DNA from 2 places in the Paenibacillus sp. 1182 genome. Region 1 is predicted to be linked to the other one. Evidence: riboswitches for the same ligand, from Rfam matches in the RefSeq annotation. Region 1 holds a riboswitch; the other holds the start of a gene.
The links. A riboswitch is a leader RNA that binds a small molecule or an ion and turns the genes downstream of it on or off. The one in region 1 is predicted to bind glycine.
Positions count from the first base shown of each region.

Region 2: another riboswitch for glycine. It lies ahead of gcvT (glycine cleavage system aminomethyltransferase GcvT); the one in region 1 lies ahead of JOD82_RS27435 (alanine/glycine:cation symporter family protein).

Region 1 covers NZ_JAFICR010000021.1:4,300-9,099, forward strand. Annotated here, with positions in the region: gene JOD82_RS27425 (LacI family DNA-binding transcriptional regulator) at 1-101, opposite strand, end outside; gene JOD82_RS27430 (glycoside hydrolase family 1 protein) at 315-1,772, shown strand; glycine riboswitch at 1,938-2,014, shown strand; glycine riboswitch at 2,033-2,127, shown strand; gene JOD82_RS27435 (alanine/glycine:cation symporter family protein) at 2,287-3,705, shown strand; gene JOD82_RS27440 (iron-containing alcohol dehydrogenase) at 3,763-4,800, opposite strand, start outside.
Region 2 covers NZ_JAFICR010000009.1:90,327-95,126, forward strand. Annotated here, with positions in the region: gene gcvPB (aminomethyl-transferring glycine dehydrogenase subunit GcvPB) at 1-555, opposite strand, end outside; gene gcvPA (aminomethyl-transferring glycine dehydrogenase subunit GcvPA) at 552-1,907, opposite strand; gene gcvT (glycine cleavage system aminomethyltransferase GcvT) at 2,033-3,133, opposite strand; glycine riboswitch at 3,310-3,409, opposite strand; gene gcvH (glycine cleavage system protein GcvH) at 3,802-4,194, shown strand; gene JOD82_RS18460 (PTS mannitol transporter subunit IIBC) at 4,621-4,800, shown strand, end outside.

The DNA.
Region 1 (4,800 bases):
GCTCTTGTTTCATGACTGACATGGGGGGACTGATTTAATACTCTGGATACCGTAGCCTTGGAAAAGCCCGCCAGTTTTGCAATTTGATCAAGATTCGACATGGTGCTTCTCCTCACATAAGAAAAAAATACTTGACATGAAACGCGTTACAACAATTAGGATGCTTATGAGGGCATTACATCTATTTTAAAGCATCTGTCAATGCATTTCAAAGGAGAACGGTTACCGTTAGGTATGGATTCACATTTGCAGCATTTGATGGGATTACTTAGGCCAAAGTAAAAATCTTATATACGGAAAGAGGTCTTTATACCATGACGAAGATGCTAAAAGGATTTCCGAAAAACTTCTTGTGGGGCGGGGCAACTGCAGCCAACCAATTGGAAGGTGCTTTTGACGTAGATGGAAAAGGCTTGTCCAGCGCAGACATGATTGCTTATGTACCCAAAGCGGAACGTAAGAACGATCACGCTATAGAGATTTCGTCCGAGCGACTCGAAGACATTTTGGCAGGCAAAGTCAATGCCCGTTTCCCAAAACGTGAAGGTGTGGACTTTTACCACCACTACAAAGAAGATATTGCATTGTTCGCTGAAATGGGCTTTAAAGTATTTCGTATGTCCATCCACTGGTCGCGGATTTTCCCGAATGGCTATGATCACGAGCCGAATGAAGCAGGATTGCAATTCTACGACAATGTATTTGATGAGCTGCGCAAATATAATATTGAGCCCTTGGTAACATTGTCACATTATGAAACACCGCTAGGTCTGACTCAGAAGTATAATGGCTGGCTGGGTCGTGAAGTCATACAGCATTACGTCAATTATGCCGAAACGGTGTTTACACGCTATAAGGATAAAGTAAAATACTGGCTGACCTTTAATGAAATCAATGTAATGACCATGAGTCCGTTCACCGGTGGCGGTGTGGTTATTGACCGTGTAGAAAACAAACAGCAAGCGATATATCAAGCATTGCATCATCAATTTGTAGCTAGTGCACTGGCAACCAAACGGGGACATGAGATCATCCCGGGTGCTCAGATCGGCTGTATGTTGGCACGTATAGAAAGCTATCCACATACGTGTAACCCAGCGGATATACTGAAAGCCCAGCATGAAAATCAGATGAACCTATTCTTTACGGATGTGCATGCCCGTGGGGAATATTCCAACTATATGAATCGTTATTTTGAAGAAAATAATATTGTGATCCAGACAGAACCCGGCGATGACGAAATTTTGAAAAATAATACGGTTGATTTTATCTCATTTAGCTACTACATGACCTTGACCGTATCGGCAGGTCCAGAAGGCGAGAAAGCAGCAGGAAACCTGATTGGCGGCGTGAAAAATCCGTATCTGCAGTCCTCCGACTGGGGATGGCAGATCGATCCGATCGGCCTGCGTGTTACACTGAATACGTTTTATGATCGCTATCAAAAGCCTCTGTTCATCGTGGAAAATGGCTTGGGTGCATATGATAAGGTGGAAGAGGACGGCTCTGTGCATGACACGTATCGCATTGATTACTTGCGTCAGCATATTGTCCAAATGAAGGAAGCGATTGCCGACGGTGTTGATCTGATTGGTTACACCAACTGGGGCCCTATCGACCTTGTGAGCATGTCTACTTCCGAAATGTCCAAGCGCTACGGATTTATTTACGTTGATCTGGATGATGACGGTAACGGAACGCTCAAACGCTCCAAAAAAGACTCTTTTAACTGGTATAAAAATGTGATAGCAACCAATGGTGAAGAATTGTAATTTCATATCGTCTCGGGCGGGTATAGCAGAGGACATCCTAAGGATGCAATCTGCTGTACCCGCTTTTTTGATAGACATAATAATATTTCAGAGGGCTTCACAAACTTTTCACTTGTAATAAGCTGAAAGTTTTCTGTATAATGAATAAAAATTTCATATGTCTGGTTGATGTTTGCGGGAGATGGAACGAAAGTTCCGACCGAAGGGGCAAAACTCTCAGGTGCTTAGGCTGTTTACAGCCACAAGCGGGGACCGTAAACGGACAGAACTCTGGAGAGACCCTTAATTGGGCGCCGAAGGTGCACCGCAGAGAACATCTGCTTAAACTCTCAGGCAAAAGGACAGAGACGCGAATAACCTGTGACAGGGAATGCCCTAGGCTTTTTTATGAGCTATTAGAGGCAGAAACCTGCACAAGATGGTTGTATTTTTTCGTGCCTTTAACCTCTCCAGGAGTCGAATCAGCTGATTTGACTCTTTTTTGTTTTCTAATATGCTGGAGGAGCGGGTTGAAATGAATTTGGTACATGTGTTAGAAGCGATTAGCAGTTGGATATGGGGGGCGCCTCTCATCATTCTTGTCATGGGAACGGGGTTGTGGCTGACCATACGTCTGAAAATGTTGCAGGTATTCCGCCTGCCCCTGGCGATCAAGCTGATCGGTAAGGCCCCGAATGAAGGCAGCGGGGATGTAAGTAGTTTTGCGGCTTTGAGTACGGCGCTAGCGGCTACAGTTGGCACAGGAAGTATTGTCGGCGTAGCGACAGCCATTAAGCTGGGCGGGCCGGGTGCCTTGTTCTGGATGGTCGTTGCAGCCTTTTTTGGGATGGCGACGAAATATGCGGAAGGTGTACTTGCAGTAAAATACCGGGTGAAGGATCGGAATGGACAATTTTCCGGCGGCCCGATGTATTATATTGAGAAAGGTCTAGGACGTCGTTTTAAACCGCTGGCGATGCTGTTTGCTTTTTCGGGCATGCTGGTGGCGTTGTTCGGGATTGGAACGTTTCCGCAGGTCAAAGCGATTGTATCTTCGACGGAAAACAGTTTTGGCGTTCCGCCCATTGTAACGGCACTGATTATAGCTATCCTTACTGGACTGGTTACTATTGGAGGACTCAAAAGCATTGCCAAGGTATCGACGAAGGTCGTTCCTTTTAAAACAGGCTTGTACGTACTGATCTGTCTCATCGTACTGATTCGGTTTGCTGACCAGCTTCCTGCCGCAATTGCGCTGGTGCTCCATTCGGCATTTTCAACTACATCTGCAACGGGCGGATTTGCCGGAGCTACGATTATGCTGGCGATGCGAAGTGGGGTAGCCAGAGGTATTTTTGCCAATGAGGCCGGATTGGGGAGCGCACCGATTGCAGCCGCAGCTGCCAAAACCAAATGGCCTGCGGAGCAAGGGTTGATTTCCATGACAGGCGTGTTTATTGATACGATGGTTATTTGTGTGATGACCGGGTTGACGCTACTGGTTAGCGGTGTGTGGAGCGGGCCTACCGATGCGGGTCTGATGACTCAGCAAGCATTTTCCAGCGCATTCCCGCTGGGGGCAGAACTGCTCACAATTATTCTGATTATGTTCGCGTTCACCACCATGCTCGGCTGGAACTATTACGGGGAACGCTGTGTTGAATATTTGCTTGGGGTCAAGTGGATTAAGCCATACCGTTATCTGTTCATTCTACTCGTTGGCGGGGGCGCGTTCATTAAACTGGATGCGATTTGGCTGCTGGCAGATATCTTTAACGCAATGATGGCTTTCCCGAACCTGATTGCACTGCTCGGCTTATCAGGCATTGTCGTTGCAGAAACCCGAACCTATATGGATTCTCTGAATTCTAGTAAGAAAAAGGGCATTCTTGCAGGTGCCAGTGTAGGGGCAGCTATTCAAGTAGAAGAAAAGGGACAAACGGTTAATTCATAAATTTCAAAAGGGAGTGCTCTCAGCCATCACAGGCTTGAGGACACTCCCTTTTGAATGTTATAACGATGCACGCAAAATAGCTAAAATATCTTCTTGATTCAGCTTTTTATAATTACCGAAGCCTCCATATTCCATTTCACGGGCTGCAATGGTTGCGATTTTTTCCAATTGCTCATCATTAATATTGTAATCGGCCAGGGTGGAAGGGGCACCGAGACTTGTCCAGAATGCACTAAGACGGTCAATACCCTCCAAAGCGATTTCTCTATCTGTTTTATCTACGGTGTCTAAGTCAAACATGCTGAGCATCAGCCGTTTCATGCGTGCAGCATCCTGATCCACCGTATGTCTCATCCAGTTGGGGAATAGGATCGCCAGACCGCCAGCATGAGGAATATCATATACAGCAGATAATGCATGTTCAATCGTATGCGAAGCCCAGTCCCCGAAGTAGCCCATTTGCAGTGTTCCGTTAAGAGCAATCGTTCCGGCATATAAAATCGTTTCGCGATGCTCGTAGTTGTGCAAATCCTCCAACAGCTTAGGTGCAGTTTCGATTACGGTTTGCAGCACGGAAAAGCACATACGATCTTGCAACGGTGTATTTTTAACATTGTGAAAATACTGTTCAAATACATGGCTCATCATATCCACCATGCCATATACCGTCTGATCACGTGGCACAGAGAAGGTGTTTTTTGGGTCCAGAATCGAAAACTTCGGATGCGTCACCGCGCTGCCCCATACGTATTTTTCGTTCGTTTCCCAGTTGGTGATGACAGAATCCGGATTCATTTCTGAACCGGTGGCGGCGAGTGTGAGGATGGTGCCGAATGGTAGAGCCTCGGTCGGCATGTGCTTTTTGTTGATAATATCCCACACATCGCCGTCATATTTAGCCCCTGCTGCGATGGCTTTGGTGCAATCAATAACGCTTCCGCCGCCTACTGCAAGTAAGAAGTCGATGTTTTCATTTCGGCAAATGTCGATGCCCTTCTTAACGGTAGACAAGCGCGGATTCGGCTCTACGCCGGACAATTCATGAATGTTAAGATGTAGCGGCTCTAACGCGTTTAATACCTGGTCATACAGACC
Region 2 (4,800 bases), on a different contig from region 1:
TCCGTGCGACGAATCCGGCACGAGCACCTTGGTACGTCGCTCACTACGTGCTTCGTGGTATGAGCGAATCATCATCAGCCCGGTCCATTCGCCATGGGCGCCCGCGGCGGGCTGAAGCGTGACGGCATCCATGCCAGTTAACGCAGCCAAATCATTTTGGAGCGTATGCAGCAACTCCATGGCACCCTGGATGCTCTCCTCGGGCTGATATGGATGGATTTTGGCGAAGCCTGTATATCGGGCGACATCCTCATTCACCTTCGGATTGTATTTCATCGTACAGGAGCCGAGCGGATAAAATCCATTGTCCACGCCAAAATTGCGCCGGGACAAGGCGGTATAATGCCGAATAACGTCTACTTCGGATACCTCGGGTAATGCTGCAGGTTCGCTGCGCAGCGTATAGTCTGGCAAAAGCTCTGCCACCGGGCGACGGGGAACGTCGCACTCGGGAAGGGAATAGGCGATGCGACCCGGACGGCTCAATTCAAAAATGAGCGCTTGATCGTGTTCCTTTAACAGCTCTTGTTTCTGATCCTGTCCGGTATGTGTCATAGCAATCCCCCCAAGGTGTGCACAAATTGGTCAATCTCTTCTTTGGTTCTTTGCTCCGTCACGGCAATCAACATGTGACCAGCAAGTTCCTCATAGTCCCGGCCCAAATCGTAGCCAGCGATAAATCCAGCAGCTAGCAGCTCGGCCTGGAGTCTGCTCATATCTGTACCCTCAGGCAGTCTCAGGGCAAACTCGTTAAAGGTCGGTGCGTTAAACGAGGCAGTTACGCCCTTCAAGCTCAGCAATTGCTCTAAAGCATACCGGCTTTTATGCAAATTTAGCTCGGCTACTTCCTTGATCCCCTGTCTACCCATAACAGACAAGTATACAGATGCAGATAAAGCTAGCAACGCTTGATTGGAACAAATGTTAGAGGTGGCCTTTTCGCGGCGGATATGCTGTTCGCGCGCTTGCAAGGTCAGCACGAAGCCGCGTTTACCATTGCGATCAGTGGTCTGACCCACAATACGGCCGGGGATACGGCGCATATGTGCCTGAGAAACGGCAAAGTATCCACAGGTCGGACCGCCGAGAGAAGAGGAGATGCCAAGTGGCTGCGCGTCTCCTACCACAATATCCGCGCCCTGTTTGCCGGGTGTCTCCAGCAAGCCAAGTGCCAGTGGGTTGGCACTGACGACCAAAAGACCTTTGTGTGCATGGATGAGGTCAGCCATCGGCTGTAGATTTTCCACGGCTCCGAAAAAGTTGGGGCTTTGGACCAAAACAGCCGCGGTCTGTTCCGATACGGCCGCCGCTAACGCATCAGCATCCGTTACACCGTCCGAACAGCCGATCTCCACGATGTCCAAATTCAATCCGCGTGCATAGGTTGCCAATACCTGACGTGCCTCTGGATGGACGGACCTCGATACGATAAGCTGTTTACGGCGGGTAGCTGCGGCGGACAGTGAGCCCGCTTCCGCCAGTGCAGTCGCTCCGTCGTACATGCTGGCATTAGCTACAGCCATGCCCGTCAATTCGCAAATATACGACTGAAATTCGAAAATGGCTTGTAGCTCGCCTTGGCTTACTTCCGGCTGATAGGGGGTGTAGGCTGTATAGAATTCCGAGCGTGAAGTGATGTGCTGGATGACCGACGGAATATGATGATCATAAATTCCTGCGCCAAGAAAGCTGGCATGTGTGTCTGTATTGGCGTTGTGTCCAGCCAGCTCGGCCAAGTGGCGGGTTAAGGCTTTCTCATCGAGTCGAGAAGAAAGAGGGAGTTCCCCTTGATATCGAATGGCCTCTGGAATGTCACTGAATAAATCATCAATGGATGATACACCCACCACACGCAGCATTTCGGTTTGATCTTGTTCAGTCATAGGGAGATAACGATGCTGCTTCATAGGTTCTGGCTCCTTTCGAAAAGCAAAATTTTAAATCGTAATTAGCTAATAAAAAAGTGTGAGCTGAAAAACCCGGAAGTTCATATCTGACATGTTTGCTTTATTGGAATGAAGAGAGTTTAAGATTAGCGCGGGCGTTTATAAAAGGGTGCTGCCACTACCTCGGCACGCAGGCGTTTGCCACGAATCTCAACCTCCAGCGGTGTGGAGAGGGCACTAAAACGACTGTCCACCAAGGCGAGGCCCAGATTACGCTTCAAGGTGGGCGACTGAGTCCCCGTTGTGACCTCACCGATGCGTTGTCCTTCTGCGAATACCGGATAATGGGCGCGTGGGATGCCGCGATCAATCATTTCCAGCCCGATCAATTTACGAGGAATCCCTTGATCTTTCTGACGTTGCAGTGCTTCTCTACCGATAAAATCTCCTTTATTCAGCTTGACGAAGTACCCTAGACCGGCTTCAAGTGGTGAAATCGTGGCAGATAGCTCCTGTCCGTACAGCGGCAACCGAGCCTCAAAGCGTAGTGTATCCCGAGCACCAAGTCCAGCGGGAATCAGCCCATACGACTCACCGGAACGAAGCAAACCCTCCCATACGGCGGGTGCTTCCGCAGCAGGTACATAAAATTCAAAACCGTCTTCGCCCGTATATCCGGTTCGTGAGACGAGTGCTTTTGCTCCGAACAATGGCACGTTCTCATGAAAGTGGAAAGATGCCAGATTCGTAATATCCGTATCTGCCACGGCTGCGGCAATACGTGCTGCTTCCGGTCCCTGCAATGCCAGCAATGCTATTGAATCAGACACATTCTCCATGTGAACGGATGCAGGCACATGACGAAGTAACCAATCCCAATCCTTATCAATGTTGGAGGCGTTCACAACGAGCATGTAGCGCTCCGGTCCTTTGCAGTAAATAAGCAGGTCGTCTACTACACCTCCATCGGGGTAACACAGGAGTGAATATTGTGCCTGACCTGGTTCCAACTGGCTGACATCATTCGTGGTCACCCTTTGTAGAAAAGCTTCGGCCTCTTTGCCTTCAACCAAAAACTCACCCATATGCGATACATCGAATAAACCCGCACGTTGCCGGACGGCCTCATGCTCCTTTTGGATACCGCTAAACTGAACGGGGAGCTCCCAGCCGCCAAAGTCAATACAACGAACCCCAGACTGCGTCCCGTAGGACGAATATAGCGGTGTTTTTCGCAAATTAGTCATGTTTCCACTCCTATCCGGTGTGATCGGCAAAACAAAAAAGACAGGCCGAAAAAAACGTATAGACAGCAGTCTATACTCTTTTTTCAGCTCTGTCCTTGATACCAGAAAGTTACCCCGGTATGTACCGGGTTTCCTCTTGGGTGATCCGCTCCAATAGCGAATGCTCTCCAGAGATGCGTCCGGCAGAGGTCCTTTTGCCTGAGAGATTCACCTGCAATGCAGGCTTACTCCTTCGGCGCTACCTTCGGGATCAGCAGTATATTACCTGGCTTTGCAGATAACAACTTGATCCGATTCGCGTGCACAACTGTCTCACAAGCGGCAACAGCTATGCGAATCTTTTTGGCAGTCTCTCCCTCTGCGTTCATCCGCGTTTGCAGTTGTCGGGTGTTTCCCAAAGTATTTGCTATAACCCATTAATACGCAAATTCATTCAAAATGTCAATAAAAATGTCATCAAAAACAATAGAAAAAACATTTAATATATAAATAAGGATATGTAAGCGTTTGTTATAAATTATTATATTTTTATATAGAGCGCTATAGGAGGTGATATGAAGTATTTTTGTTAGTATTATTGACATGAGTGTTCGTATTGTCATAATCTTAACCTGTCTAATACAGGTGAGCAAATGCGATTTTATTCATATGGAAGTGAGGGGAACAGAATGGGTGAAGTGAAGCAGCAACTTTGGTATACAGACGAACATGAGTGGGTTCAGCGGACAGAGAATGGAACGGTGCGGATTGGTATTACAGACTTTGCACAGCACCAACTGGGTGATATTGTTTTTGTAGAATTACCTGAGGCGGGAGTAACGATTGAGCAGGGAGCGGAGATCGGTACGATTGAATCGGTGAAGACGGTATCCGACCTTTTTGCTCCGGTGACGGGAACCATATTAAAAGTGAATGAAGCGCTGGAAGGTACACCTGAGCTAGTGAATGAATCTCCATATGACAAAGGTTGGATGGTAGAAGTAGAGATGGATAAAGATGTGGAGGAATCATTGGGCAAACTACTGTCGGCGGATCAGTATGAGCAGTTGATTTCGGAGTAATAAATAGAGCAATGCAGCATGAAATAATAGCGTGTTATTCGGAATTTTATATTGATTTTTAATTGAATAAGAGCATCGTTAGTTTGCTCGATTTTTGTATAAAATAGTCGCTATGATTTGACGTAGCGGCTATTTTTTTGTCTTTTTTTGAAAACGTAATTACGTGTGTTGTTCTGATATAGTGGGTTGTCCCCATATAGGAATCATACATAATCCAGCGCGGTTTTTCGACTAATTTCTATAGCTACAGGTCATATTAAGAAGAATTATGCAGGTATAATATCTTCCTGGATAATTTAAATTTAAATGTTGTCATCAACGTTCATGACGAAAGTACGTTTTCATTTCGTTGATGAAGATAGCGCTGTCATTTAGTATGAATTTTAAGAAAAGGTAGTGATGCTTACCTACAAGGAGGATTTGAATATGAGTACATTGGACGCAAAGCCAAGTTCAAAAGGAGGCACTCGTGTCGCCGTACAGCGTTTTGGCCGTTTTCTTAGCGGTATGGTTATGCCCAATATGGGAGCCTTTATTGCGTGGGGGTTGATTACGGCACTCTTTATTCCGACCGGATGGTTCCCGAACGAAGGTTTTGCACAGTTG